Regions from separate parts of the Streptomyces sp. NPDC034099 genome, predicted to be linked through region 3. Evidence: riboswitches for the same ligand, from Rfam matches in the RefSeq annotation. Region 3 holds a riboswitch; each other region holds the start of a gene.

Region 1 (9,297 bases), on a different contig from region 3:
GGCGTCGGGCCTGGCCCGTTCGGGCACGCAGGCGGCCGGGTCCGGGAACACCGCGCCGAGTTCCGCGCCGCCGCCGAGCCGGGCCAGGGCGTCGTACGCCCTGAGCGCACTGGTCTTGCCGCTGCCGCTGGGCCCGGCGAGCACGGTGAGCGGCCCGAGCCGCAGCACGGCGCGCCGGTGCCCGGCGAAGGCGGACAGCCGCAGCTGGGTGATGCGGGGGCGGCCGGGGAGCGGCGGGGCGGACGCGGGCGACACGGGTGAACCGGACGCCGCAGGTGACGCGGAGGACGCAGGTGACGCTGCCATATGCGGACCGTAGGACCGCGCCGCACGGTGAACCGTTTTGCCCGGACGGCTTTCCTACGATCGGGGGACCGGCCGGTCACGACCGGCGGGACCGTCACCCTCCGGTACCGGCGGGACCGTCACTCGCCCGGGACCCCCACCGCGCTCTCCATCAGCCCGTTCACCTCGGTGCCCGCCGGGGTCAGCAGGAAGACGTTGCGGTCCACCCGGTGCATCCCGCTGGCCAGGCCGAAGACGACGCCGGTGCTGAAGTCCAGGACCCGCTTGGCGACCTCGCCCTCGGCGCTGGTGAGGTCGAGGAGCACCGGGATCCCCGCCATCAGGGTCTCGGCGACCTCGCGGGCGTCCGCGAACACATTGACCCTGAGGACGACGAAGCGGCGGCGGCGCTCCGTCTCCGCCTCCGGCATCGCCCGGTGACCGACCGCCGACGGCCAGGCGTCGCGCCCCCGCAGCGGCACGACCTGGGCGAGCCCTTCCCACTGTTCATCGGTGACGTCGTGGCTGTTCACCGGCTCCCCCGATTTCACTCGCCTTCATTGCCTGCACCAGCCAATTCTTACGCCAAGTCACCCGTTCGGCCCAACAGCGACACGGTTGGCGACACTCCGTGTCCGGTGGTTGTCCGGCGCCGGGCCGGGTACTCAGCGACGGCCGTCGCGCCCCCGCGGACGCCGCTGTCGCGCCGACGGACGTACGCCGACCCACGAAGGAGTGCCCATGGGTGCGCTGGATCTCCCCGAGCCCGTCACGCGCGAAGGGGCACCCCCGCCGGTCGACACCGCCTCGCTCCGGGACGCGCTGCGCGAGCGGGTCGACGGTGAGGTCAGGTTCGACGCCGGGAGCCGGGCCGCGTACTCCACGGACGCGTCGAACTTCCGCCAGACACCCCTCGGTGTGGTCGTCCCGCGCAACCCGGAGGCCGGCGCGGAGGCGGTGGCCGTGGCGCGGGAGTTCGGCGCGCCCGTGCTGTCGCGCGGCGGCGGGACGAGCCTGGCCGGGCAGTGCACCAACGCGGGCGTGGTCCTCGACTGGTCGAAGTACTGCACCCGGATCGAGTCGGTGGACCCCGACGCCCGCACCTGCGTCGTCCAGCCCGGGATCGTGCTCGACGACCTGAACCGGCAACTCGCGCCGCACGGGCTGCGCTACGGTCCCGAGCCCGCCACCCACGCCAACTGCACCCTCGGCGGCATGATCGGCAACAACTCCTGCGGTGCCACCGCCCAGGCGCACGGCAAGGTCGTCGACAACATCGCCCGACTGGAGGTGCTGCTCTACGACGGCACCCGCTTCTGGTGCGGCGAGACGGACGACGAGGAGTACGCCGAGATCGAGCGGCAGGGCGATCTGCGGGCGACCGTCTACCGGCGGCTGCGCGCGCTGCGCGACACCTACGGGGACGAGATCCGCCGCCGCTTCCCGGACATCCCGCGCCGGGTCTCCGGCTACAACCTGGACTCGCTGCTGCCGGAGTACGGCTTCGACGTGGCCGGGCTGCTGGTGGGCAGCGAGTCGACACTGGTCACGGTGGTGCGGGCGGAGTTGGAACTGGTACCGGTGGTGAAGGAACGCACCCTGCTGGTCCTGGGGTTCGACACCATCGACAAGGCCGCCGACGCGGTGCCCGACATCCTGCCGCACGACCCCATCGCGCTGGAGGGCGTCGACGCCCGGCTGGTCCGCGACGAGCGGATCAAGCACCTGAACCCGAAGGCGCTGGCCCGGATGCCCGACGGCAACGCCTACCTGATGGTGCAGTTCGGCGGCGACACCGTCGAGGAGGCCGACGCGCGGGCGCACCGGATGCTGGAGGCCGTACACCGCTCCGAGCACGACGCCGACTGCGCGTTCCTGGACGATCCGGCGTACGAACAGGACCTGTGGCAGGTGCGCGAGGCCGGGCTGGGCGCCACCGCGCACATCCCGGGCAAGCCCGACACCTTCGAGGGCTGGGAGGACTCTGCGGTCTCCCCCGACAAGCTGGGCGACTACCTGCGGCGACTGCGCGCCCTGTTCGAGGAGTTCGGGTACCTGAGCGACACCGGTCCGAGCCTGTACGGCCACTTCGGGCAGGGCTGCGTGCACACCCGGATCCCGTTCGACCTGTACACCGCGGACGGGGTGGCGACGTACCGGAGATTCATGGAGCGGGCGGCCGACCTCGTCGTCGAGTTCGGCGGCTCGCTGTCCGGCGAGCACGGGGACGGGCAGAGCCGGGGCGAGCTGCTGTCCCGGATGTTCGGGGACCGGCTCGTCGAGGCGTTCGGGCGGCTGAAGGCGGTCTTCGACCCGCTGAACCGGATGAACCCGGGGAAGGTCGTCGCCCCGTACGGACTGGACGAGAACCTGCGGCTCGGCGGTGACTGGGCCCCGTTCGAACCCCGTGACCTGCACTTCCGCTTCCCGCACGACGGGGGTTCGTTCGCGCAGGCCGCCAACCGCTGCGTCGGGGTCGGCAAGTGCCGGCAGCACACCAGCGACGGCACGGTGATGTGCCCGTCGTACCAGGTGACCCGCGAGGAGGAGCACTCGACGCGGGGCCGGGCCCGGCTGCTGTTCGAGATGCTCGACGGGCACGGGGACGGCGCGATCCGGGACGGCTGGCGTTCGGAGGCGGTCAAGGACGCCCTCGATCTGTGCCTGGCCTGCAAGGGCTGCAAGAAGGACTGTCCGGCGGACGTGGACATGGCCACGTACAAGGCGGAGTTCCTGTCCCACCACTACGAGGGCCGGCCGTGGCGCAGGCCGCGGTCGGACTGGTCGATGGGCTGGCTGCCGGCGCTCGCCCGGGTGGTGGGCCGCACCCGGCTGGGGCCGGTCGTCAACGCGCTCACGCACGCCCCGCTGCTGTCGAAGGCCGCGGTGCTGGTGGCGGGGGTTGCGGACCGGGAGGTGCCGCTGTTCGCGGAGCGGACCTTCGAGCAGTGGTTCGCGGACCACGAGCCGGAGGGCGACGGACACCGCGGCTCCGTGCTGCTGTGGCCGGACACCTTCACCAACCACTTCCACCCGCACATCGGCCGGGCGGCGGTTCGGGTCCTGGAACACGCCGGGTGGCGGGTGGAGCTGCCGCACGAGCCGCTGTGCTGCGGGCTGACCTGGATCTCCACCGGGCAGCTGGGCACCGCGGAGAAGGTGCTCACCCGCACCGTGCGCGCTCTGGCCGGCCATGTGCGGGCGGGCGGCCTGGTCGTGGCGCTGGAGCCGAGCTGCACGGCCGTGTTCCGGGCCGACGCGGCGGAGCTGTTCCCCGGCGACCAGGACGTGCGGCGGCTGGCCGAGCAGACGCTGACGCTGTCGGAGCTGCTCACCGGGCACTCCCCCGGTTACGAGCCGCCGCGGGTCCCGGAGCGGTCCGCGCGTGCGCTTGCCCAGGTGCACTGCCACCAGCACGCGGTGCTCGGCTGGGAGGCCGACCAGGAGCTGCTGCGGCGGGCCGGGGTGGACGCGGAGCGCCTGGACTCCGGCTGCTGCGGGCTGGCCGGCAACTTCGGCTTCGAGCGCGGTCACCTGGACGTCAGTGAGGCGTGCGCGGAGCGGGTGCTGCTGCCGCGGCTGCGGGAGGAGGACGAGTCGACCGTCGTCCTCGCGGACGGCTTCAGCTGCCGCACCCAGATCCACGAGTTCGACAGCGGCGGCCACGAGGGCGTGCACCTGGCGGAACTGCTGGCCTCGGCACTGCCGGACCCCGCGGCCGGTTCCGGGACGCCGGGCAGCGCGTACGGCACCGCGCCGGGCGCCCGTCCGGCCGCTCCCGGCCCCCGGGCCCGGGCCCTGGCCCTGGCGGGCACGGCGGCGGCCGCCGTGGGCACCGCGGCGGCGGCTACGGCAGTGGCCCGGAGCCTGCGCCGCCGCTGAGCCCGGCACGAAGGCCCGGCACGAAGGACGGTCACCACCGCGGGTGCGGGGGTGACCGTCCTTCGTGGGCGTGGGGTCTCAGGCGCGGGACGGGTTGTCCTGGCGGCTGGCCAGGGCCCAGATCACGAACACGTCGATCGCCATCATGATCACGGACCAGACGGGCGAGTACGGCAGGAACAGGAACTGGGCGATCAGGCTCAGCGAGGCGAGGACGATGCCCGCCACCCTCGCCCACGCCATGTCCTTGAGCAGTCCGAATCCGGTGACGAACACGAGGGCGCCCAGGATGACGTGGACGATCCCCCAGCCGGTCAGGCTCATCTCGTAGACGTAGGTGCCGATACGGGCGTACACGTCGTCCTCGGCGATGGCCGCGATGCCCTGGAGGACGGCGAGCGCGCCGTTCAGCAGCAGCAGTACGCCCGCGAAGACGACACCGCCGGTCACCCAGCCGCTGGTGCGGTCGCCCGAGCGCTGGGCCCAGGAGGCGTCGCCGCCGCGGGGCGGCCGGCCGGGAGTGGGTTCGGCGTGCTGGCTCATGAGCGGAGTCCTTTCTGTGTCCCCCGTACGGGGCAGCTGCCCGGCGGCGCCGACGGCACCGACAGGTCGTTTAGAGCCTGCGGGCGGCCGTGCTCCCCGGCCACGCGGGCCCGCCGTACGGGTGAATCGCGCGGGGCGTGCGCATGCGGGCGGCGGCGGCCTCGCGTTAACTGAGCGGCACCCGCGTCCCCGGTGACCGACGGCGCCCGCGGGGCGGAAGAAGGAGGGCGTGTGACGAGTCGGCCGCTGCCCCGGCGGGGACCGCTGCCCCGGCGGAGCCCGAGGTTCAGGCTCGGCACGCTGTCCCGGAAGGACCCGATGTCCTGGCGGGGCCCACTGCCCCTGGGCGGGCCGCGCGGGCGGGTTCCGTGACCGCGCCGGCGAACGCCGCCCCGGGCCGGGCCGAGCAGTCCCTGCGGCAGACCCTGCTCAGCCCGGGTTACCGGCGGCTGTTGCTGCTGTGCGTCCTGCTCGGCGTGCCCATCGCGCTGGCCTGCTTCTTCTTCGTCGGACTCCAGCACGAGTTGCAGCACTGGGTGTGGACCTCGCTGCCCGAAGCGGCCGGCTACGACACCCCGCCCTGGTGGTGGCCGCTGCCCGCGCTGCTCCTCGCCGGGCTGATCCTGGCGCCGATCGTGACCCGGCTCCCGGGCGGCGGCGGCCACCTCCCGGTGAACGGCCTGGGCGGGGCGCCCGTCGGCCCGCGCGCGCTGCCCGGCGCGGTGCTGGCCGCGCTGGCCACGCTGCCGCTCGGCGTGGTGCTGGGTCCCGAGGCCCCGCTCATGGCCGTCGGCAGCGGGCTCGCCCTGCTGGCGGTGCGGCGGACGCGCGCGGGCGGTGACCAGCGGGCGAGCGCGATCCTCGCCACGGCCGGCTCCACCGCCGCGATCTCCACCATCCTCGGCGGTCCGGTCGCGGCGGCGGTCCTGCTCATCGAGGGGGCGGGACTGGCCGGCACCCGGCTGGTCGCGCTCCTGCTGCCCTGTCTGCTGGCCAGCGCGACGGGTGCGCTGGTCTTCACCGGCTTCGGCCAGTGGACGGGGCTCGAGATCGGCGCGCTGGCCCTGCCCGACCTGCCGCCCCAGGCCGGTCCGGACGCGGGCGACTTCCTGTGGGGCCTGCCCACCGCCGCCCTGATCGCCGTACTGGTCACGCTGGCCCGCGCGCTGGGCCGCCGCACCGTCACCTGGACGCGGCACCGCACGGCCGCGCGCACCGTCGTCTGCGCCACCGCGGTCGGCGTCTGTGTCGCCGCCTACGCGCTCATCACGGGCCGCTCTCCGGCCGAGGCGGCGCTGTCCGGCCAGGCCACCCTCGCCCAGCTCGCCGCGCACCCGCACGCCTGGTCCGTGGGGGCGCTGGTCGCGCTGGTCGCGTGCAAGGGGCTGGCCTGGGGCATCGCGCTGGGCGCGCTGCGCGGCGGTCCGATCTTCCCGTCGGTTCTGCTGGGCGCGGCGACCGCGTTGGCCTGCTCCGGGCTGCCCGGCTTCGGCGCGACCCCGGCCCTCGCCCTCGGCATCGCCGCCGCGGCGGCCGCGGTGACGGGGCTGCCGCTGGCCAGCTCGGTCCTGGCGGTGCTGCTGATGGGCCGGGACGCCCACGACCGGACGCCGCTGATCGTCATGGCGTCGGTCGTCGCGTTCGTCGTCGCCCAGCTGGTGCGGCGGACGGAGCCGGAGGCGGGCCGGGCGTCGGGCGGGGCGCCGACGACGGGGGCGGCACGGTGAAGGACCGCCGGACCGCGCCCCCGCACCCCCGCACCCGTACCGGCTGGGACGCGCTCCGGCCCTGGCTCGTACGGGTCGGGATCGCGGCCGCCGTGGTCGGGGCGTACTTCCTGCTCCCCCTCGACCACCTGGGGCCGCAGCGGCCGGTGCTGAGCTGGGTGCTGTTCGCCCTGCTGCTGACCGTCGTGGCCGTGCTGCTGCTGCGGCAGATCCGGCACGTCCTCCTCGACCGTCCGGACAGCAGGCCCGGGGTGGTCATCTCGCTGCTCATCGTCCTGTCCGTGCACGTCTTCTCGGCCGCGTACTACACCCTGGCCAAGGCGCCGGGCGAGTTCAGCGGACTGCACACCCGGATCGACGCGCTGTACTTCACCGTGGTGACGCTCGCCACGGTCGGGTACGGGGACATCACCCCGCGGGGCCAGGCCGCGCGGGTGGTGACCATCCTGCAGATCACGTACAGCTTCGTCTTCCTCACCGCCGCCGCCACCGCGCTGACCACCCGCATGCGGGACATGGTGGTCCGACGGACCGAACGGGGCGGCCGGTCCCGCTGACGGCGGCGCGGCCCGGCCGAGGGCTTGAAGCTGCCGCGGCGTCACCTTCTAGCCTCGGTCGCACACTCGTGGAGGAGCCCCATGACACACGCGACCGACGGCACCCGGCGCATCGGCGAACTCGCGCGGGAGACCGGGCTGAGCATCCGCGCCCTGCGCTACTACGACCGGCTCGGCCTGCTCACCCCGTCCGCCCGCAGCGAGGGCGGCCACCGCTGCTACGACGCCGACGACGTCCGGCGCCTGCACCGCGTGCTCGCGCTGCGCAGCTTCGGGCTCCCGCTGGCCGAGATCCGCGCGGTGCTGGACGCCGAGCCGGACCACGACCCGGCGGAGCTGATCCGGCGGCAGCTCGACGTCGTCGAGGAACGGCTGCGGCAGACTGCGGAGCTGCGGATCCGGCTGCTCGGTGTGCTGGGCGCGCTGGACACCGCGGTGGCCGGCTCGGCCGAGGCCTATCTGGAGGTGATCGAGGAGATGACGGCCGTGGAACGTCCCCTGACGCCGGAAGAGGTGGCCCGTCTGGGCGACGCGCGGCGCCGCTGGGCCGAGTCGCTCGGCGAGGAGGAGCTGCGTGCCCTGCACCACAGGCGCGCGGAGATCTTCGCCACGATGGACGAGGACGAGCGGCGGCAGCTGACGGACCGGCGGCGCCGGGCGTTTGCGCAGCCCTGAGGCCTGTCCGGCGGCCCGGCGGGGCGCCCGCCGGGCCCGAGGCCCGCTTGTGCCCGCCCCCGGGGGAGCACTACTGTCGCCACGCCTTGGTGAACGGGAAATCCGGTGTGATGCCGGTGCGGCCCTCGCCACTGTGAATCGGGAAGTCCGGCTCCGGCCCTCACGGGCAGCCACTGGATCGCTTGCGATCCGGGAAGGCGGAGCACGGGCGGTGGTACCCGTAAGCCAGGAGACCGGCCAAGGCGCGTCGTCCATCCACGAGGTGCTGGAGAGGGTCTGCTGAGCCATGCACATAGCCGAGGGCTTTCTGCCACCGGCGCACGCGATCGCCTGGGGTGTCGCGTCCGCGCCGTTCGTCGTCCACGGAGTCCGGTCACTCACCCGTGAGGTCAGGGAGCACCCGGAGAGCACGCTGCTCCTCGGCGCCTCCGGAGCCTTCACGTTCGTCCTGTCGGCCCTGAAACTGCCGTCCGTCACCGGGAGCTGCTCGCACCCGACCGGCACCGGCCTGGGCGCGATCCTGTTCCGGCCGCCGATCATGGCGGTGCTGGGCACCATCACCCTGCTCTTCCAGGCGCTGCTGCTCGCCCACGGCGGGCTGACCACGCTCGGCGCCAACGTCTTCTCGATGGCGATCGTCGGCCCCTGGGCCGGGTACGGCGTCTACCGGCTGCTGCGCCGCTTCGACGTGCCGCTGATGGTCACCGTGTTCTTCGGCGCGTTCGTCGCCGACCTGTCCACGTACTGCGTCACCAGCGTGCAGCTGGCGCTGGCCTTTCCCGACCCGAGCAGCGGATTCCTGGGCGCGCTCGGCAAGTTCGGGTCCATCTTCGCCGTGACGCAGATCCCGCTCGCGGTGAGCGAGGGCCTGCTCACGGTGATCGTGATGCGGCTCCTCGTGCAGTCCAGCAAGGGCGAACTGACCCGGCTGGGCGTGCTGCTGACCCGGTCCGGGGAGCGGAAGCAGGAGGCGGTCGCCCGATGAGCCGCAACGCGAAGATCAACACCCTGCTGCTGCTCGCCGTGGCCGCGCTGGCGGTGCTGCCGCTGGTGCTGGGGCTCGGCGACCACAAGAAGGAGCCGTTCGCCGGGGCCGACGCGGAGGCGGAGACGGCGATCACCGAGATCGAACCGGACTATGAGCCGTGGTTCTCCCCGCTGTACGAACCGCCCTCCGGGGAGATCGAGTCGGCGCTGTTCGCCCTGCAGGCCGCGCTCGGCGCGGGCGTGCTGGCGTACTACTTCGGGCTGCGCCGGGGCCGGCGGCAGGGCGAGGAGCGGGCGTTGGCGGCTTCCGGGGCCACGGCGGTGTCGCGAGACACCCCCGAAGGGGACTGAGTGCTGCCGATCGACGCGGCGGCGCACGCCAGTCGCTGGCGGCGCCGCCATCCCGTGGACAAGGCGGTGCTCGGTCTCGGCCTGACCGTGCTCGCGATCTCGCTGCCGCCCTGGCCGGGTGCGGCGCTGGTGCTGGTGGCGGCGCTCACGGTGCTGCTCGGCCCGGCGGGCGTGCCCGGGCGCCGGCTGTGGCGGGCGTACCGGGTGCCGCTGGGCTTCTGCGTGACGGGGGCGCTGCCGCTGCTCGTGCAGGTCGGCGGCCCGGACGGGTTCCTGTCGGCGGCCGACGG
Region 2 (9,297 bases), on a different contig from region 3:
CCCGAGCTGGTCGAGCTGCCGGCCGACCGCCGCCGCCTGGACGACAGCAACGAGGGCTGCCTGTCCGTGCCGACCGCCTACGCGCCGCTCGCCCGCCCCGACTACGCCGAGGTGACCGGGCAGGACGAGAAGGGCAACCCCGTCAAGGTGCGCGGCACCGGGTACTTCGCCCGGTGTTTGCAGCACGAGACGGACCACCTGTACGGGTACCTGTACATCGACCGGCTCTCCAAGCGCGAGCGCAAGGACGCGCTGCGGCAGATGGCCGAGAACGAGCCGCGCTACCCCGTGGTCGCGAACGACTGACACCGCCTCACGGGTCACACATCTCCCTCGCGCACGGCGCCTGTTCGGGTCTTCCCCCGAGCGGGCGCCGTTCGTCTGTGTGCGTCAGTGGAAAGCCGCCACACAACAGGAGAATCCCGGCATCGAGGCGTAGTGAATGAAGCAAATCCGTTCCCAGAACGGTCAGTTGTGGTGCTGAATGGGAACCGCGGGGATACGCAACGGCGCACGCCCCGCTCAGCGAGAGGGGTGCGCCACCGGCGGCTGAGAGGGGTTTGTTCGTGCATGCTTTCCCACACGGCACCACAGCGACACCGACCGCGATCGCAGTACCGCCATCGCTCCGTCTCCCGGTGATCGAGGCGGCATTTCCCCGGCAACTGCACCCGTATTGGCCCAGGCTCCAGGAGACCACCCGCACCTGGCTGCTCGAAAAGCGGCTCATGCCCGCGGACAAGGTCGAGGAATATGCCGACGGCCTGTGCTACACGGACCTCATGGCGGGCTACTACCTGGGCGCCCCCGACGAGGTCATGCAGGCGATAGCGGACTACAGCGCGTGGTTCTTCGTCTGGGACGACCGGCACGACCGTGACATCGTCCACGGCCGTCCCGGCGCCTGGCGGCGACTGCGCGGCCGGCTGCACACGGCACTCGACTCACCCGGGGACCACCTGCACCACGAGGACACGCTGGTGGCCGGGTTCGCCGACAGTGTGCGGAGGCTCTACGCCTTCCTGCCGGCCACCTGGAACGCCCGGTTCGCCCGGCACTTCCACGCGGTGATCGAGGCGTACGACCGGGAATTCCACAACCGCACGCGCGGAATCGTGCCCGGCGTGCAGGAGTACCTCGAACTGCGCCGGCTCACCTTCGCGCACTGGATCTGGACCGACCTGCTGGAGCCGAGTTCGGGCTGCGAACTCCCCGACGCGGTACGGAAACACCCGGCATATCGCCGGGCGGCACTGCTGAGTCAGGAATTCGCCGCCTGGTACAACGACCTCTGCTCGCTGCCCAAGGAAATAGCGGGCGACGAGGTCCACAATCTCGGAATCAGTCTCATCACCCACCATTCACTCACGCTGGAAGAAGCCATCGAAGAAGTCCGGCGACGTGTCGAGGAATGCATCACCGAATTCCTCGACGTGGAGCAGGACGCCTTACGGTTCGCCGACGAACTCGCCGACGGAACCGTACGCGGAAAGGAACTGAGCGGAGCCGTGCGGGCCAACGTCGGCAATATGCGGAACTGGTTCAGTTCCGTCTACTGGTTCCACCACGAGTCCGGCCGGTACATGGTCGACAGCTGGGACGACCGGTCCACGCCCCCGTACGTCAACAACGAAGCGGCAGGTGAGAAATGACCGTCGAGTCCGTCCACCCCGAAACTCGCGCACCGGGGGCACCGGAGCTGCGCGAGCCGCCCGTCGCGGGCGGCGGCGTACCGCTGCTCGGCCACGGCTGGCGGCTGGCCCGCGACCCGCTGGCCTTCATGTCCCAGCTGCGCGACCACGGCGACATCGTGCGCATCAAGCTCGGCCCGAAGACCGTCTACGCGGTCACGAACCCGGAGCTGACCGGCGCCCTCGCCCTGAATCCCGACTACCACATAGCCGGTCCGCTGTGGGAGTCGCTGGAGGGCCTGCTCGGCAAGGAGGGCGTGGCGACCGCCAACGGCCCGCTCCACCGGCGCCAGCGGCGCACCATCCAGCCGGCGTTCCGGCTCGACGCCATCCCCGCCTACGGGCCGATCATGGAGGAGGAGGCGCACGCGCTCACCGAGCGCTGGCAGCCGGGCCGGACCGTGGACGCCACCTCGGAGTCCTTCCGGGTCGCCGTGCGCGTCGCGGCCCGCTGCCTGCTGCGCGGGCAGTACATGGACGAGCGGGCCGAGCGGCTGTGCGTCGCGCTCGCCACCGTCTTCCGGGGCATGTACCGGCGCATGGTGGTCCCGCTCGGACCGCTGTACCGGCTGCCGCTTCCGGCCAACCGTCAATTCAACTCCGCGTTGGCCGATCTGCACCTCCTGGTCGACGAGATCATCGCCGAGCGCCGCGCATCCGGTCAAAAGCCGGACGATTTGCTCACGGCATTGCTGGAGGCGAAGGACGACAATGGCGACCCGATCGGGGAACAGGAGATCCACGACCAGGTGGTCGCGATACTCACTCCCGGCAGTGAAACCATCGCGTCCACGATCATGTGGTTGCTCCAGGCACTTGCCGACCATCCGGAACATGCCGACCGCATACGCGACGAAGTCGAAGCGGTCACCGGCGGGCGGCCCGTGGCATTCGAGGACGTCCGCAGTCTCACGCACACCGGCAATGTCATCGTGGAGGCCATGCGTTTGCGCCCCGCCGTATGGGTATTGACGCGGCGCGCGGTGGCCGAGAGCGAACTCGGTGGCTATCGCATTCCGGCCGGTGCGGACATCATCTACAGTCCGTACGCAATCCAACGCGATCCGAAGTCGTACGAGGACAACCTGGAGTTCGACCCCGACCGGTGGCTCCCGGAACGCGCGAAGAATGTGCCGAAATACGCCATGAAGCCGTTCAGTGCGGGCAAGCGGAAGTGCCCCAGTGACCACTTCTCGATGGCGCAGCTCACGCTGATCACGGCCGCGCTCGCCACCAAGTACCGCTTCGAACAGGTGGCGGGCTCCAACGACGCGGTCCGGGTCGGCATCACGCTGCGCCCGCACGACCTGCTGGTCAGGCCCGTGGCCCGGTGACCCGTCCGGGACGGATCAGGCGGCGGCCTCCGGGCCCCGGAACGTGCGCCGGTAGGCGTGCGGGGTGGTGCCCAGGGCCCTGGTGAACTGGTGCCTCAGGGCCGCCGCCGTGCCGAAACCGGCGCGCCAGGCGATCGTGTCCATCGTCTCGTCCGTCGCCTCGAGGAGACGCTGCGCCAGCAGCACGCGCTGGCGCAGGATCCAGCGGTAGGGGGTCGTCCCCGTCTCCTGCTGGAAGCGGCGGGCGAAGGTGCGCGGGGACATGTGCGCCCGGGCCGCCAGCTGCTCGACGGTGACCTCCTCGTCGAGGTGCTGTTCCATCCAGGCCAGCACCTCGCCGACGGTGTCGCAGGAGGAGCGGGGCAGCGGCCGTTCGATGTACTGCGCCTGCCCGCCGTCCCGGTGCGGCGGCACCACCATGCGCCGGGCGATCCGGTTGGCGACCTCCGGCCCCTGCTCCTTGCGCACGATGTGCAGGCAGGCGTCGATGCCGGCGGCGGTCCCGGCGGAGGTGATCACCGGGTCCTCGTCGACGTAGAGCACGTCCGGCGCGACCTCGGCCCGCGGGTACTGCCGGGACAGCTCGGCCGCGTGGTGCCAGTGCACCGCGCACCGCCGCCCGTCCAGCAGGCCGGCGGCGCCCAGGACGAAGACGCCGGAGCACACGCTCAGTACGCGTGTGCCCCGGTCCGTCGCCCTGCGCAGGGCGTCCAGCAGTTCGGGCGGATACTCCCGGCGGACGAAGTCGCTGCCCGCAGGCACCGCGATCAGGTCGGCCTCCTCCAGCCGCTCCAGACCGAACGGCGTCGAGACGGTCAGCCCGCCGACGTGGGTGCCCAGCGTGGGGCCCTCCGCCGAGACCACCGCGAAGTCGTACCCCGGCAGACCCTCGTCGCTCCGGTCGATGCCGAAGACCTCGCAGATCACGCCGAGTTCGAAGGGATGCGCACCGTCCAGCAGGACGGCGGCCACGTTCCGCAACATGCCGCCAGTGTGCCTCGTCAGTGGCAGGAAATCGAGGCCTTACGGCAGTCCTGCCACTGACGGTAAGGAGTCTCCGGCGCGACAGTGGTGTCATGACCGGAAACCAGATAGAAGGCCTCGTCGGAATGCTCGCGACCTTCGGACTCCTCGTCCTCATGATCCTCCCCTCGGTGATCGGCATCGTGCGCGACCGGCGCATCGACCGCCAGATCAGGGAGGCCCAGGAGGGCCGGGCCCGGGAAGAGGAGACTCGGCAGACGCCTCGGACGACTCAGAAGTCCTCGGACAGGTCGACGGTGCCCTCCACCGCCACCTGGTACGCCGAGGGACGCCGCTCGAAGAAGTTGGTCAACTCCTGAACACCCTGCAGCTCCATGAAGGAGAAGGGGTTCTCGGAGCCGTACACCGGGGCGAAGCCGAGGCGCGTCAGGCGCTGGTCGGCCACGCACTCCAGGTACTGCCGCATCGAGTCGGTGTTCATGCCCGGGAGGCCGTCACCGCACAGGTCGCGCGCGAACTGCAGCTCGGCCTCGACGGCCTCCCGCAGCATGTCGGTGACCTGCTGCCGGAGCTCGTCGTCGAACAGCTCCGGCTCCTCCTTGCGCACGGTGTCGACGACGTCGAACGCGAAGGACATGTGCATCGTCTCGTCCCGGAACACCCAGTTGGTGCCGGTGGCGAGGCCGTGCAGCAGGCCCCGGCTGCGGAACCAGTAGACGTAGGCGAAGGCGCCGTAGAAGAACAGGCCCTCGATGCACGCCGCGAAGCAGATCAGGTTGAGCAGGAAACGGCGGCGGTCGGCCTTGGTCTCCAGGCGGTCGATCGACTCGACCGAGTCCATCCACCGGAAGCAGAACTCGGCCTTCTCCCGGATGGACGGGATGTTCTCCACGGCCGCGAAGGCGGCGGCGCGGTCCTCCGGGTCGGGCAGATAGGTGTCGAGGAGCGTCAGGTAGAACTGGACGTGGACGGCCTCCTCGAAGAGCTGGCGGGACAGGTACAGCCGCGCCTCGGGGGAGTTGATGTGCTTGTAGAGGGTCAGCACCAGGTTGTTCGCGACGATCGAGTCACCGGTGGCGAAGAAGGCCACCAGCCGGCCGATCAGGTGCTGCTCCATGGGGCTGAGCTTCGCGAGGTCGGCCACGTCCGAGTGGAGGTCGACCTCCTCGACGTGCCAGGTGTTCTTGATGGCGTCCCGGTAGCGCTCGTAGAAGTCCGGGTACCGCATGGGGCGCAGGGTCAGCTCGAAGCCCGGGTCGAGCAGGTTCTTGGTGTTCTCGTTCATTACTGGCATGCCTCGCAGGACTCGGGGTTCTCCAGGGAGCAGGCGACCGCTTCGGGGTCCGGGGCCGCCTGCACGGGGACGGCGGCGGCTCGGGCCGCGGCGCGGGCGATCCGGGTCGCCGGGCGCGAGCGCAGGTAGTACGTGGTCTTCAGGCCCTGCCTCCAGGCGTAGGCGTACATCGAGGAGAGCTTCCCGATGGTCGGCGTCTCCAGGAACAGGTTCAGCGACTGGGCCTGGTCGAGGTACGGGGTACGGGCGGCGGCCATGTCGATCAGGGCGCGTTGCGGGATCTCCCAGGCGGTGCGGTACAGCGCGCGCACGTCCTCGGGGACCCAGGAGAAGCCCTGCACCGACCCGTTCGCCTCGCGCAGCGCCTCACGGGTGCGGGCGTCCCACACGCCGAGCCGCTTGAGGTCGTCCACCAGGTAGGAGTTGACCTGGAGGAACTCACCGGACAGCGTCTCGCGCTTGAAGAGGTTGGACACCTGCGGCTCGATGCACTCGTAGACACCGGCGATGGAGGCGATGGTCGCGGTCGGCGCGATGGCCAGGAGCAGGGAGTTGCGCAGACCGGTGGTCGCCATGCGCTCCCGCAGCGCGGCCCAGCGCTCCGGCCAGGCGGGCGCCACGTCGTAGTGGTCCGGGTGCAGCACCCCCTGGGCCGTACGGGTCTTCTCCCAGGCCGGGGCGGGGCCGCTCCGCTCGGCGAGGTCGGCGGAGGCCTCGTACGCGGCGAGCATGATCCGCTCGGCGATGCGGGTGGACAGGGCCTTCGCCTCGGGGGAGTCGAAGGGCAGGCGGAGCTGGAAGAAGACGTCCTGGAGGCCCATCGCGCCGAGACCGACCGGGCGCCAGCGGGCGTTGGAGCGGGCCGCCTGCTCGGTCGGGTAGAAGTTGATGTCGACGACCCGGTCCAGGAAGGTGACGGCGGTGCGGACGGTGGCGTCGAGGCGCTCCCAGTCCATCTCGCCGCTCGCGGGGTCGGCGAACGCGCCGAGGTTGACCGAGCCCAGGTTGCAGACCGCCGTCTCCCCGTCGTCGGTGACCTCCAGGATCTCCGTGCACAGGTTGGAGGAGTGGACGACGTGGCCGGGAGTCGCGGTCTGGTTCGCGGTGCGGTTGGCGGTGTCTTTGAAGGTCATCCAGCCGTTGCCGGTCTGCGCGAGGGTGCGCATCATGCGGCCGTACAGCTCACGCGCGGGCAGCGACTTGCGGGCGAGCCCCGCCTGCTCCGCCCTGCGGTAGGCCGCGTCGAACTCCTCCCCCCACAGGTCGGTCAGCTCCGGCACGTCGGCGGGGGAGAACAGCGACCAGGTCCCGTCGGCGGCCACCCGGCGCATGAACTCGTCCGGCACCCAGTGCGCGAGGTTCAGGTTGTGCGTGCGGCGGGCGTCCTCGCCGGTGTTGTCCCGCAGCTCCAGGAACTCCTCGACGTCCGCGTGCCAGGTCTCCAGGTAGACCGCCGCGGCACCCTTGCGGCGGCCGCCCTGGTTCACGGCGGCGACCGAGGCGTCCAGCGTCTTCAGGAACGGGACGATGCCGTTGGAGTGCCCGTTGGTGCCGCGGATCAGCGAACCCCGGGCGCGGACGCGGGAGTAGGCGATGCCGATGCCCCCGGCGTGCTTGGAGAGGCGGGCGACCTGGTGGAGGCGGTCGTAGAGGGAGTCCAGCTCGTCCCTGGGGGAGTCCAGGAGGTAGCAGGACGACATCTGGGCGTGCCGGGTGCCGGAGTTGAAGAGGGTGGGGGAGGAGGGCAGGTAGTCCAGGCGGCTCATCAGGCCGTACAGGGCAGCGACCTCGTCCACGGCCCGCGTGGTGTCGTCCTCGGCGAGTCCGGAGGCGACCCGCAGCAGGAAGTGCTGGGGCGTCTCGACGGCCTTGCGGGTGATCGGGTGGCGGAGCAGGTAGCGGCTGTACAGGGTGCGCAGCCCGAAGTAGCCGAAGCGGTCGTCGGCGTCCGGATCGACCAGCGCGTCGAGGCGGGCCGCGTGCAGCCGGACGAACGCGGCGGTGCGGTCGGCGATCAGGCCCTCGCGGTGGCCGGTGGCGACCGAGTCGGTGAAGGTGACGACGCCCTGGGAGGCGGCCTCGGCGCGGATGCCGATGGTCAGCAGCCGGGCGGCCAGCCGGGAGTAGACCGGGTCCTCGGAGATCAGACCGGCGGCCGCCTCCGTGGCCAGCTCGCGCAGCTCGGCCTCGTCGGCATGGGCGGACCGGCCCCGCAGCGCGGCGGCGGCCACCCGGCCGGGGTCGGCTCCGGGGAGGTCGGCGGTCAGCCCGGTCAGGGTCCGCAGCAGGGCGGCACCGGGTCCGTCGGGTTCCCCGGTCGCCGTCACCGGGTTCGCTGAAGCCGGATCGGCTGGCGCGATGGTCACGTGGAGCACTCCCTCGCTCGGCACGGGGCCTGGCGGAGGGCAGGGGGGCTCACGAGCGCGCACGGCGTCGCGTCCACCGGCCCACTCCACGAGGCCCGGACGTCATGGCACCCGGACCGGGACGGCCGGGCGCACTGTCGGCAGGTCCTCGGACTGGACAGGCGTGCGCGCACGTGCGAAGACGTACGGATGCACGCAAGTACACCGTTGCGGGACAGTTCCGGATTCGCACCGGATTCCCCTGCGGCGACAGCGAGCACGAGCATACATCTTGTGCCGGGCTCCGCCAGTACCCCCAGATGTTGTGTCCGGATGGAGTGTCAGGGGGCGTCTAGGGTCGGCGTCAGAGCGTCAGAGCGTCAGAGCGTCAGAGCGTCAGTTCGTAGGTGAGCAGCATGATGCCGTCCAGCTCCGGCAAGGGGTTCCAGTCGCGGGCGGGGGTGCGGACGAAGCCCAGCCGTTCGTAGAGGCGGTGGGCGGTGTGCATGGCGCGCTGGGTCGACAGCACGACACCCGTGCAGCCCGCCACGGACCGGGCGCGGTCGACGCAGGCCCGCACGAGGGCCTCGCCGGCCCCGCGGCCGCGTGCCTCGCGGGCGACGGCGAGCATGCGTATCTCGGCCTCGCCGGGACGCGCGATGTCCGCCATGGGGCCGCCGGACGGCACGAAGGTGACGCCGCCGAGCACCCGCCCCTCCGCCGCGGCGACCAGCACCTCGGCGGCCGCCGCCCGCTTGGCCACGTCGCGCAGCTCGTCCAGGTAGGAGTCGCTCTCCCCGAAGTCGAGGAGGCCGTCGCGCAGGTAGGCCTGCGCGGTGATTTCGCCGAGGGTGTCGTACTCCTCGGCCGTCGCCCGTCGGATCACGAAGTCCATGACGCCGAGTGTGCCCGACGGGTACGACAACGGGCCGCCGGATTTCTCCGACGGCCCGCTGAAGTCTGCCGCTAGTGCGAGCTGCCCGCCGTGGCCGGCGGCAGTTCCACCTGGAGGCCGGGGTCGCCGGCGTCCGCCGTGTAGTCGCTCGGCTTGGTCTCGTCGACGCCGTCGGGCGCCTTGACCGCCCTCAGGACGAAGGTCAGGACCACGGTGACCAGGACGTTCAGCACGAAGGCGGTGAGACCGATGTAGCCGATCTCGCCGATGCCGGGGATCTCGTCGGAGGAGCCGCCGAAGTGCTTCTGCGTCGGCGAGGCCACACCGTAGGCGGCGACCGTGCCGTAGACCATGCCGACCGCCCAGCCGCCGAGCAGCGCCCAGCGGTGGAACCAGCGGGTGAACAGGCCGCCGACCAGGGCCGGGAAGGTCTGCAGGATCCAGATGCCGCCCAGCAGCTGGAAGTTGATCGCGACGGTCTTGTCCATGCCCAGGACGAAGATCAGCGCGCCCACCTTCACCAGCAGCGACACCAGCTTGGAGACCTTCGTCTCCTGTGCCGGGGTGGCGTCGGGCTTGATGAAGTCCTTGTAGATGTTGCGGGTGAAGAGATTCGCGGCCGCGATCGACATGATCGCCGCCGGAACCAGGGCGCCGATGCCGATCGCCGCGAAGGCCACGCCCGCGAACCAGTCCGGGAACATGTTCTCGAACAGCTGCGGGATCGCCAGCTGGCCGTTCTTCACCTTGACCC
Region 3 (9,297 bases):
GGTCACCGGCCGGCCGGTGTCGTGGGGCGCGGGTCGACGAAGCTGTAGCAGGGCAGCGGTCCGGTCACGCTCAGGGCCAGCCGGTCCCCGCAGGCCCGGGCCCGTGCCGCCACCGCCTCCCTGAACCGCGCCTCGTCGGCCGAGCGCAGCAGGAACGACGCGCTGAGCACCTGCTCGTCGTCGGTCGTGCCCTGGACCGTGCGCACGGCGAGCGGGGCCAGCCGGTCGACGACCTCCCGGGCCGCGCGCCGCGCCTCGCGGCGCACACCGAGGGCGATCGCCTCTCCCAGCCGGACGTTGGCCTCATAGTCGGGCCGGCGCCGGGTCCGCAGGGCCAGGCTGCGCAGCTTGTCGTCCCGGCGTACCAGATCGGCGAAGTGGCCGGGCACCACCGTCCCCTTGACGTTGAATTCCACGCACCCCCGTACGCCGTCGAGCTGTGCCGTCAGGTGGGCGGCGTCCGAGCGCAGTTGGGAGAGCAGGGTGTCTGGCCGCGGGCTGAGGACCGCGAACCGCATGGGCAGCACCGGTCCCTGGGCCGCCAGTTCGTCCAGAACGGCCTGGTGGGCCAGCAGGTCCCGGCGCCGGGGACGCAGCCGCGGGGGCGCGTCGGACACCGCGGCGCACAGTCCGGACCGGCTCAGCAGCCGTACCGGGGCGCCGTCGACGCCCGGGGAGCGGGGGGTGCGGGTCCCGGCGGGGGCGATGCCGTAGACGTACAGGGCCTTCGGGGCGGGCGCCGGTTCGACGGCGGTGCCGGTGCCGGTGGTGGTGGTAGTGGCGGGCGCGGTCATCGGTCCTCCTCCTCGGTGCGCCGGCGGGGGCGGGAACGGGGGCGGTCGTCCTCGTCGCGGGGCCGAGCGGAGGGCCGGCTGCGGGACCGCTGCGGGCTCCTGCCGCGCTCCGCGCGTGCGCGGGGACGGTCCTCCGCCCCCTCCTCGTCGTGCTCGGGCTCGTCCTCGGGCGTGAGGACGTCGCGCACCTTGTCGGTCAGGGAGCGTGCCGTCCGCCTGGCACCGGCCCTGCCCACGGTCTTGGCCACCGGGCTGCCGAACATCTCGGGCACGGTCTTGGACCGCACGTCGTGCTCAAGGTCCAGCCGGTTGCAGGCCTCGGCGAACCGGAGATAGGTGTCGACGCTCGCGACCACGATGCGCGCGTCCACCTTGAGGATCTCGATGCCGACCAGGGAGACGCGCACGAAGACGTCGATCACCATGCCGCGGTCGAGAATCAGTTCGAGGACGTCGTAGAGGGTTCCGGCGCGGGGCGCGCAGACGACCTCGTCGTCGTAGGTGATCATGCGGGGGTCCTTCCGGGTGCGGGCCTCACGGCCCGCTCACTGGTCCTGGGCACCACGCCGGTAGCGCGCGGTCCTGCGGTACTGGACCAGGTCGCCCGCCGGGTCCAACTCGACCTGGTAGGTGGCGAGGAGACTGGTGGTGTCGGGGATGCGTGCCACCTCCAGCACGTCCACGTCGACGATCCAGCCGCCGTCCTCGCTCCGGCACACCGCGGAGACCCCTTCGAGGTGGTGCCGGATCAGCTCGGACAGGGCGTCGGCGGCGCGCCGGGCGGCGTCCCGGGCGTCCCGCACGCCACGCTCGCGCGTGGTCGTGGAAGTGGTGCGGCGCCGTCGCTCGCCAGGTTCGGTCATGTGCCCACTGTGACCGTGGGTGCCCGGACCCCGCGTGCGCAGTTACCCCATCCGGGGCTGTCCCGTGCGCCGGCAGTGCAGGAAGAGGTGCGGCTCCGGCCGGGCGTCCGGGTGGGCCGGGGTGAACATCGACGCCTCCTGCGCCAGCACCTCCAGGCCGGACCCCTCGGCCAGGGTGATCAGTTCCTGTGCGGGGAAACTGGTCACGCGCACCGGCTGACCCATGAAGGTGGCGTCGACGTCCTCCACGTCCAGAGGCACGGTGGCCAGGACCAGGTAACCCCCGGGCTTCAGCAGCCGCACCAGGTGCCGTACGAGGTCCTTCTGCTCCTGCCGGTCCATCTGGAGCAGGGAGAAGTACACGCAGACGGCGTCGAACGAGGCGTCCGCCAGCGGTACGTCTCGGATGTCGGCGCACCGGAAGGTGGCGGTCGGCACCTGCCGCGCGGCCAGCTCCACCATGACCGGGGAGATGTCGACGCCCAGCACCTCGTGCCCGGCGTCCGCGAGGGTCTCGGCGGTGGGCCGGCCCGTGCCGCTGCCCACGTCCAGCACCCGGCTGCCCGGCGCGAGCCGCGCCAGCAGCCACTCCAGTGAGTGGCGGTGCGTCTTCGACCTGGCGAACGCCTTCTCGTACTCGACGCCCAGCGCGTCGAACGCGGCGGCGGCCCGTGGGCGCTCCCGGTCGTCGGTCACGGCGGTCCCTTCGGTGCGGTGGGCCGTTGCCCGGGCATCGTTCCACCGGGAGCGAGCCGCCCACAAGGGGCCCTTCGGGCGACGGGCCCCCGACCGGACGGGCCGGCGGCCGCCGGCGTCCCGCGCCGTGGCCACCCGTCCTAGGCGCACCCGCGCCCTGACGACCGCCGGGTTCCCCCGGTCCGAACCTTCACGACACCCGTCGGTCACGCGCCCGGGCCGCTCACGGCGGCGACCCGGTCGGCGAAGCCCGGACCCGGTGAGCCGTCCACCGCCACATCGCCCGTCCCTCCACGTCGCGCGTGCCCCGCCGCCGGTGCGTACTGCGCCCGTGACGTGAGGGAATCCTGAGAATTCCGAGGGCACTTGAACGCTCCGGCCCCCGACTCCGTATGGAGCCGGGGGCGATTCATGTCCGAGTCCGTCACGACACAGGAGCACGCCTTGGGACACAACAGGCGCAGACGCCCGACCGGGGCGCGGCGCGCGACCTTCGGAGCGGTCGCGCTGATACTGGGGGGCAGCGGCCTGGTGGCCGTGAACGTCTTCGCCTCCGCGACGGAGTCAGGCAACGCCGCCGTCCCCCTGGGCAGTTCCGGAGTCGCGGCCACCGTCGACTGCCCCGACCTGACCGAACGGCTCACGGCCGTTCCGGAGCAGGCCAGGCCGGAGGTCGACACCGAACTCGCCCACCTCGACGAGCAGATCGCCGCCGCCTACCGCGGCCTCCAGGACGCCGCCCGCACCGCGGACGACGGCACCCTCGACGAGGGCGCGATCCTCGACCCGCTGCGGAAGGAGCGCGCGGCGACGATCGAGCGCATCGCCGCCGCCGTCGGCAAGGCCGGAGACCGTCCCGAGGGCCTGGACGCCCTGGCGGAGTGCGCCCTGCGCCGCACCGAGATCGCGTCGGCGGACGCGGGGAGCGGCAGCCCGGACCAGCAGGGACAGGGGCAGGAGCAGGAAGAGAGCCAGGGACAGGAGCAGGGTCAGCAGGACGGCAAGGGCCAAGAGCCCGGTGACGGGCAGCAGCAGCCCGGCAACGGCGGACAGGCGGGCAACGGTCCCGTGGCGGCGGACTACGTCGACATCGAGTCCCTCCAGCCCAACGTCGTGCGCGCGTCCCGGCAGAAGCAGGCCTCGACCGGCTCCTTCGCCACCAGTTGCGGCGTCAACGCCGAGGGCCTGTTCAACTCGGACAACCTGATCGCCGCCCCCGGCGTCAGCAACGGCGCCCACCACTTCCACGACTACGTCGGCAACCAGGCCAACGACGCCCTCGCCAGCGACGACGACCTGGCCGTCGGCGCCACCAGCTGCGCCGACCAGGGCGACAAGTCCTCGTACTACTGGCCCGTGCTGCGGCTCCAGAACGGCACCGCCGAACAGGACGCCCAGTCACCCGGCGGCGGCATCGAGGGCAACGCGGGCGAGATCGTCACGCCGGCCGAGGTCACCCTGACGTTCGAGGGCAACGAGCGGGGCAAGGTCACGGAGATGCCGCGGCTGCTGCGCATCATCACCGGCGACGCCAAGGCGTTCGTCAACGGCAACACCAACGCCAACGCCTCCTGGAGCTGCACCGGTTTCGAGGACCGGCAGCTGAAGGACAAGTACCCGCTCTGCCCCTCGGGCAGCGACGTGGTGCGCACCTTCACCTTCCAGAGCTGCTGGGACGGCCGCAACATCGACAGCGCCAACCACCGTACCCACATGGCCTTCGCCGCCGCCGACGGCAGCTGCCCGGAGGGATTCCGGGCCGTTCCGCGACTGGTGCAGCGGGTCGTCTACGACGTGGCCGCGCCCAGCCTGGAGGACGGGGGCAGGACCGTCCCGCTGTTCGCCGTGGACTCCTTCCCCGAGCAGCTGCACAAGCCGGTCACCGACCACAGCGACTTCATCAACGTCTTCGACGAGGATCTGATGCGCGAGATGGTCGAGTGCATCAACCTGGGCCGCGAGTGCGGCCCGGACACGCCTCCGGAGTCCGAGCCGGGTGAGGGCGAGGAGCAGCCCGGCGGCGGTGACGGCGGCGGCCAGACCGCCCAGCCCCCGGCCGAGCAGACCGCCACGGCCTCGGCACCCGCGGACCCCGGCCAGGGCGGCCAGGATCAGCAGAACGGACAGGGAGGCGGGAAGGACGACGGGAAGGCCCCCGGCCGGAACGAGGAGCAGAACGAGGGACGGAACGAGGGGACCGGCGGGGACATGCCCGCACACCCGGCCGAGGACCAGGCCGTCGGCGCCTCCGCCGGCGCCGAGCCCAGGGCCGCGACGACGCCTGCCGCCGACACCCCGGACGACGTGAGCAGCGCCGGGGCCGCGACCGAGGCGTCGGAGAACAGCGGCAACACCGGCAAGGGTGGCAACGCCGGCGGCGCCGGGTCGGCGCCCCGACCGCAGGCGCAGGGTGGACTCGCCGAAACCGGTTCCGGGCTCGGCCTGTGGCCCGCGGCGGTCGGCGGCGTGCTGTTCGCCGGTGGATGTGTGCTGCTGATCCGTTCCAGGCGGCGTGCGCTGTGACGAACACGCCACCGGCATGACGACGGGTGGGCGGGGAACGTCCCCCGCCCCCCGTCGCGTCGAAGGCATCGACCACGCCACCTCGGGGCGGGAAGTGGCTCGTTTCGGATGTTGCCAAATCCTTTACCCAGGCGCAGCCTGGATTTCGAGCCGCCCTTGGGAGCGCTCCCACTCGCGCTCGCGACGCCGCGTGCTCCCGCTGTCCCCCCACGCGAGAGAAGGACGTCATGACTTGTCATGATCACAACACAGCGACACCGATCAGAGGCACCCGGCGGGCCGCGACCCTCGCCCTCAGCACCCTGACCGCGGTCCTGCTCACCCTGATCCCCTGGAGCGGCACCGCCGTCGCCCACGGCTCGGTCGTCGACCCCGCCTCCCGCAACTACGGCTGCTGGGAACGCTGGGGCGACGACTTCCAGAACCCGGCCATGGCCGACGAGGACCCCATGTGCTGGCAGGCGTGGCAGGACAACCCCAACGCCATGTGGAACTGGAACGGCCTGTACCGCAACGGCTCGGCCGGCGACTTCGAGGCGGTCGTCCCCGACGGCCAGCTCTGCAGCGGCGGCCGCACCGAGGGTGGACGCTACAACTCCCTCGACGCCGTGGGCCCGTGGCAGACCACGGACGTCGCCGACGACTTCACCGTCAAGCTCCACGACCAGGCCAGCCACGGCGCCGACTACTTCCTGGTCTATGTCACCAAGCAGGGCTTCGACCCCGCCACGCAGGCCCTGACCTGGGGAGACCTCCAGCAGGTCGCGCGCACGGGCAGCTATGGGCCTAGCCAGAACTACGAGATCCCGGTGAGTACCTCGGGGCTGAGCGGCCGCCACGTCGTCTACACGATCTGGCAGGCCTCGCACATGGACCAGACGTACTTCCTGTGCAGCGACGTCGACTTCGGCTGACCCGTGCCACTCCCACCCCCCACCCCTCCCCGCCGGGCGCACCGCGCCCGGCGGGGAGGCCGGTCGTGCCGTCGGCCGGGGTGTCCGATCAGACGTTGACGCCGAAGTCCGCGGCGATGCCCGCGAGGCCCGAGGCGTAGCCCTGTCCGACCGCCCGGAACTTCCACTCGGCGCCGTGCCGGTACAGCTCGCCGAAGACCATCGCGGTCTCGGTCGAGGCGTCCTCGGACAGGTCGTAGCGGGCGAGTTCCTGGTTGTTCGCCTGGTTGACGACCCGGATGAAGGCGTTGCGGACCTGGCCGAAGCTCTGGCCGCGGTTCTCCGCGTCGTGGATGGACACCGGGAAGACGATCCGGTCCACCTCGGCCGGGACCGAGGCGAGGTTCACCTTGACCGCCTCGTCGTCGCCCTCGCCCTCGCCGGTGAGGTTGTCACCGGTGTGCTCGACCGAGCCGTCCGGGCTGGTGAGGTTGTTGTAGAAGACGAAGTGCCCGTCCGAGAGCACCTTGCCCGACGCGTCGAGGAGCAGCGCGGAGGCGTCGAGGTCGTAGTCGGTGCCGGTCGTGGTGCGCACGTCCCAGCCCAGACCGACCAGCACGGCGGTCAGGCCGGGCGCCTCCTTGCTGAGCGAGACGTTGCCGCCCTTGGCCAGGGAAACTCCCACTGCGTTCTCCTTCGTCGTGTTCGCTGCGTTCCGCGTTCCGTGTTCATTGTGCCTGCCGACAATCTACAACACTGTAGAAGTAAGCCTTCTATACGATGTCGCTCCGGAAGACGATCGGCGGCGGAAGGAGGCGGGCGGTGACGGATGACCGGCGTCCGCGGCGGCGGGGCCAGGGTGAGCTGGAAGCGCTGGTGCTGTCCGCGCTGCGCGAGGCGGACGGGCCCGCGACGGCCGGCTGGGTGCAGGAACGGCTCGGCGGCGACCTCGCCTACACCACGGTGATCACGATCCTGACCCGGCTGCTCGAGAAGGGCGCCGTCAGCCGCGAGCGCGCGGGCCGGTCCTTCGCCTGGACGCCCGCCTCGGACCAGGCGGGCCTGGCCGCGCGGAAGATGCGCAAGGTGCTGGACGCCGAGAGCGACCGGGAAGCGGTACTGGCCAGCTTCGTCACCGGCCTCGACCCCGACGACGAGCGACTGCTGCGCGAACTGCTCGGGCACGCGCGCGCCGCGGAGGACGGCTGACACCGCATGGGGGTCTTCGTCTTCCTGCCCCTGGTCCTGCCGCTGACGGCGTGGCCGATCGCCAGGCTCGCCGAGCAGCACCTGCACCCGCGGACCGCGACCAGGCTGCTCACCGCCGTCGCCGCCGTGATGGCCCTGTGCAGCACCGTGTGCCTGGCCCTGGTGATGGTGGTCGGCACCGCCCAGCTGCCCGGCAACCCGCTCCCCGACGGCTGGTCCGACCCCGAGGTACGGGCGGCGGTGCCCTACGACGAGATCGTCGGCAAGGCGGCCATTCCCGCGCTCTGCGCGGTGGTCGCGGCCTCGGCGCGGGCCCTGTGGCGGCACGGCCGGGTGCGCCGCCGCGCCCACCGCGCACTGGCCGGGCTGCCGGGCACCGGGGTGGCCGTACTGCCGGACGACGTGCCCTACGCGTACGCGCTGCCGGGGGGACGCCGGGACCGGGTGGTGGTGAGTACGGCCCTGCTCGACTGCCTCGAACCGGGCGAGCGGCGCGCCCTGTTCGCCCATGAGCGTGCCCACCTCGCCGCCCGGCACCACCGCTTCCTGCTCACAGTCCGGCTCGCCGCGCTGGCCAACCCGTTCCTGCGCCCCCTGCGGACGGCCGTGGCCTACACGGCGGAGCGGTGGGCGGACGAGGCGGCCGCACGGGCGGTCGGTGACCGCCGCGCGGTGGCGACCGCGATCGGCAAGGCGGCCCTCGTCTCCCGCGGCACCCCCGTCGCCACCCTCGCCGGCCTCGCGGCGCCCGGCCCGGTGCCCCGCCGGGTGGCGGCCCTGCTGGGGCCCGCTCCCGCCGTCCGCACCTGGCCCCCGGTGTTCACGTCGGTCGGCCTGGCGGCGTGGGCGGCGGCCGCCGGGACCGCCGTCTCGGCGATGTCGTCCGCGAACGCCGCCGTCACGATGTTCCTCATCCTGCGGGCCGCGACGCCGTTCTGACCGGTTCTCACTCCTTGACGCACGCATGCGCCAACGCCGACGGCTACATCATCGACGTCGACACCGTCCTCATACCGAAGAGCTGACGCGCGGACGGGCGTGGTGGCCCGGGGGAGCGGGTGAGGCAGTGGCCCGTCCCCCGGCGGGGCGATGACCCTGTGGTAGCTTGCGCAAGCCAGTCGAACCCACCTGGTGGGTCAGGGAATCCGGTGCGAATCCGGAACTGACGCGCAGCGGTGAGGGTGACGGGCGGGACACGGGCCACTGGGCGGCGTACGCCGTCCGGGAAGGCGTCCCGTCCGGTCGATCCCGAGTCCGAAGACCTGCTGGCACCCGTGCCGCGTGCGGCGCGGGCCGCATCGTACGGACGGGCTTCGCGCATGAGCCCTCGACGCCAGAGGATCCTTCCTTGCCCGCAGCACGCCCCGTCGGCCCCCGACGACGACTCCTTCTTTCCCGCCGTGCCCTGCGCGGTCCCGCCCTGCTCCTGTCCGGCGCCGTGCTGGCCTCCGGCTGCGGGTCCGGCGCGGGCACCGACGACCCGGCCGCCCGGGCCGACGCGGCCGGTTACCCACGCACCGTCCGTGACTGCGGGCACGACGTCCGGGTCGACGCGCCGCCGCGCCGGGCCGTCTCCCTCAACCAGGGCACCACCGAGATCCTGCTCTCACTCGGCCTCGCCGACCGCCTGGCGGGCACCGCCACCTGGACCGACCCGGTCATGAAGGGACTGGAGAAGGCGAACGCCGGCGTCCCCCGGCTCGCCGACGACATGCCGTCCTTCGAAACGGTCCTGGACGCCGAACCCGACTTCGTCGCCGCCTCCTTCGCCTCCACCCTCGGCACCGGCGGTGTGGCCACCCGCGAACGGTTCACGGAACTCGGCGTGCCCGCCTACCTGTCGCCGTCCGACTGCGCCGGCAAGGACAACAGCGGCGACGGCGACGGCGTCCGGAACGAGCCCCTCACCATGGACACCGTCTACGGCGAAGTCCGCGACCTGGCCCGCATCTTCGACGTCGAGCAGCGCGGCGAGAAACTCGTCGCCGAACTCGAGTCCAGGGTCGACAGGGCGACCTCCGGCATCGACGCCTCCGGCGTCACCCTCATGTACTGGTTCGCCAACTCCACCTCCCCCTACCTGGCGGGCTGCTGCGGCGCGCCCGGAGTCATCACCCGCGCGGTCGGCGCCGACAACGCCATGGACGACACCCACGAGGAGTGGCCGCAGGCCGGCTGGGAGACCGTCGCCGACCGGGACCCCGACGTCCTGGTCCTCGGCGACCTCACCCGCAAGTCGCAGACGGCGGAGACGGCCGCGAAGAAGATCGAGTTCCTGGAGTCCAACCCCGTGACCAGGAACATGACCGCCGTCCGCGA

The links. Region 3 has a riboswitch for cobalamin ahead of ACZ56V_RS24025 (ABC transporter substrate-binding protein). Riboswitches for the same ligand answer to the same signal wherever they lie in the genome.
Region 1: linked by a shared signal. The riboswitch ahead of ACZ56V_RS22475 (energy-coupling factor ABC transporter permease) and the one ahead of ACZ56V_RS24025 (ABC transporter substrate-binding protein) in region 3 are both predicted to bind cobalamin.
Region 2: linked by a shared signal. The riboswitch ahead of ACZ56V_RS00930 (ribonucleoside-diphosphate reductase subunit alpha) and the one ahead of ACZ56V_RS24025 (ABC transporter substrate-binding protein) in region 3 are both predicted to bind cobalamin.

What each region holds. Positions count from the first base shown of each region.
Region 1 is NZ_JBVISR010000007.1:402,024-411,320, forward strand. It holds gene ACZ56V_RS22440 (AAA family ATPase) at 1-306, opposite strand, end outside; gene ACZ56V_RS22445 (cell division protein SepF) at 426-818, opposite strand; gene ACZ56V_RS22450 (FAD-binding and (Fe-S)-binding domain-containing protein) at 1,027-4,167, shown strand; gene ACZ56V_RS22455 (DUF7144 family membrane protein) at 4,246-4,710, opposite strand; gene ACZ56V_RS22460 (chloride channel protein) at 5,079-6,437, shown strand; gene ACZ56V_RS22465 (potassium channel family protein) at 6,434-6,994, shown strand; gene ACZ56V_RS22470 (MerR family transcriptional regulator) at 7,076-7,669, shown strand; cobalamin riboswitch at 7,740-7,925, shown strand; gene ACZ56V_RS22475 (energy-coupling factor ABC transporter permease) at 7,956-8,654, shown strand; gene ACZ56V_RS22480 (energy-coupling factor ABC transporter substrate-binding protein) at 8,651-9,007, shown strand; gene cbiQ (cobalt ECF transporter T component CbiQ) at 9,008-9,297, shown strand, end outside.
Region 2 is NZ_JBVISR010000001.1:202,678-211,974, reverse strand. It holds gene def (peptide deformylase) at 1-306, shown strand, start outside; gene cyc1 (epi-isozizaene synthase) at 567-1,652, shown strand; gene ACZ56V_RS00950 (bifunctional albaflavenone monooxygenase/terpene synthase) at 1,649-3,025, shown strand; gene ACZ56V_RS00945 (GlxA family transcriptional regulator) at 3,041-4,009, opposite strand; gene ACZ56V_RS00940 (hypothetical protein) at 4,102-4,368, shown strand; gene ACZ56V_RS00935 (ribonucleotide-diphosphate reductase subunit beta) at 4,281-5,294, opposite strand; gene ACZ56V_RS00930 (ribonucleoside-diphosphate reductase subunit alpha) at 5,294-7,669, opposite strand; cobalamin riboswitch at 7,792-7,935, opposite strand; gene ACZ56V_RS00925 (GNAT family N-acetyltransferase) at 8,037-8,543, opposite strand; gene mctP (monocarboxylate uptake permease MctP) at 8,615-9,297, opposite strand, start outside.
Region 3 is NZ_JBVISR010000008.1:300,455-309,751, reverse strand. It holds gene ACZ56V_RS24070 (GvpL/GvpF family gas vesicle protein) at 3-794, opposite strand; gene ACZ56V_RS24065 (gas vesicle structural protein GvpA) at 791-1,303, opposite strand; gene ACZ56V_RS24060 (gas vesicle protein GvpO) at 1,340-1,657, opposite strand; gene ACZ56V_RS24055 (class I SAM-dependent methyltransferase) at 1,700-2,353, opposite strand; gene ACZ56V_RS24050 (DUF1996 domain-containing protein) at 2,765-4,876, shown strand; gene ACZ56V_RS24045 (lytic polysaccharide monooxygenase auxiliary activity family 9 protein) at 5,104-5,790, shown strand; gene ACZ56V_RS24040 (TerD family protein) at 5,879-6,454, opposite strand; gene ACZ56V_RS24035 (BlaI/MecI/CopY family transcriptional regulator) at 6,550-6,978, shown strand; gene ACZ56V_RS24030 (M56 family metallopeptidase) at 6,985-7,917, shown strand; cobalamin riboswitch at 8,077-8,262, shown strand; gene ACZ56V_RS24025 (ABC transporter substrate-binding protein) at 8,327-9,297, shown strand, end outside.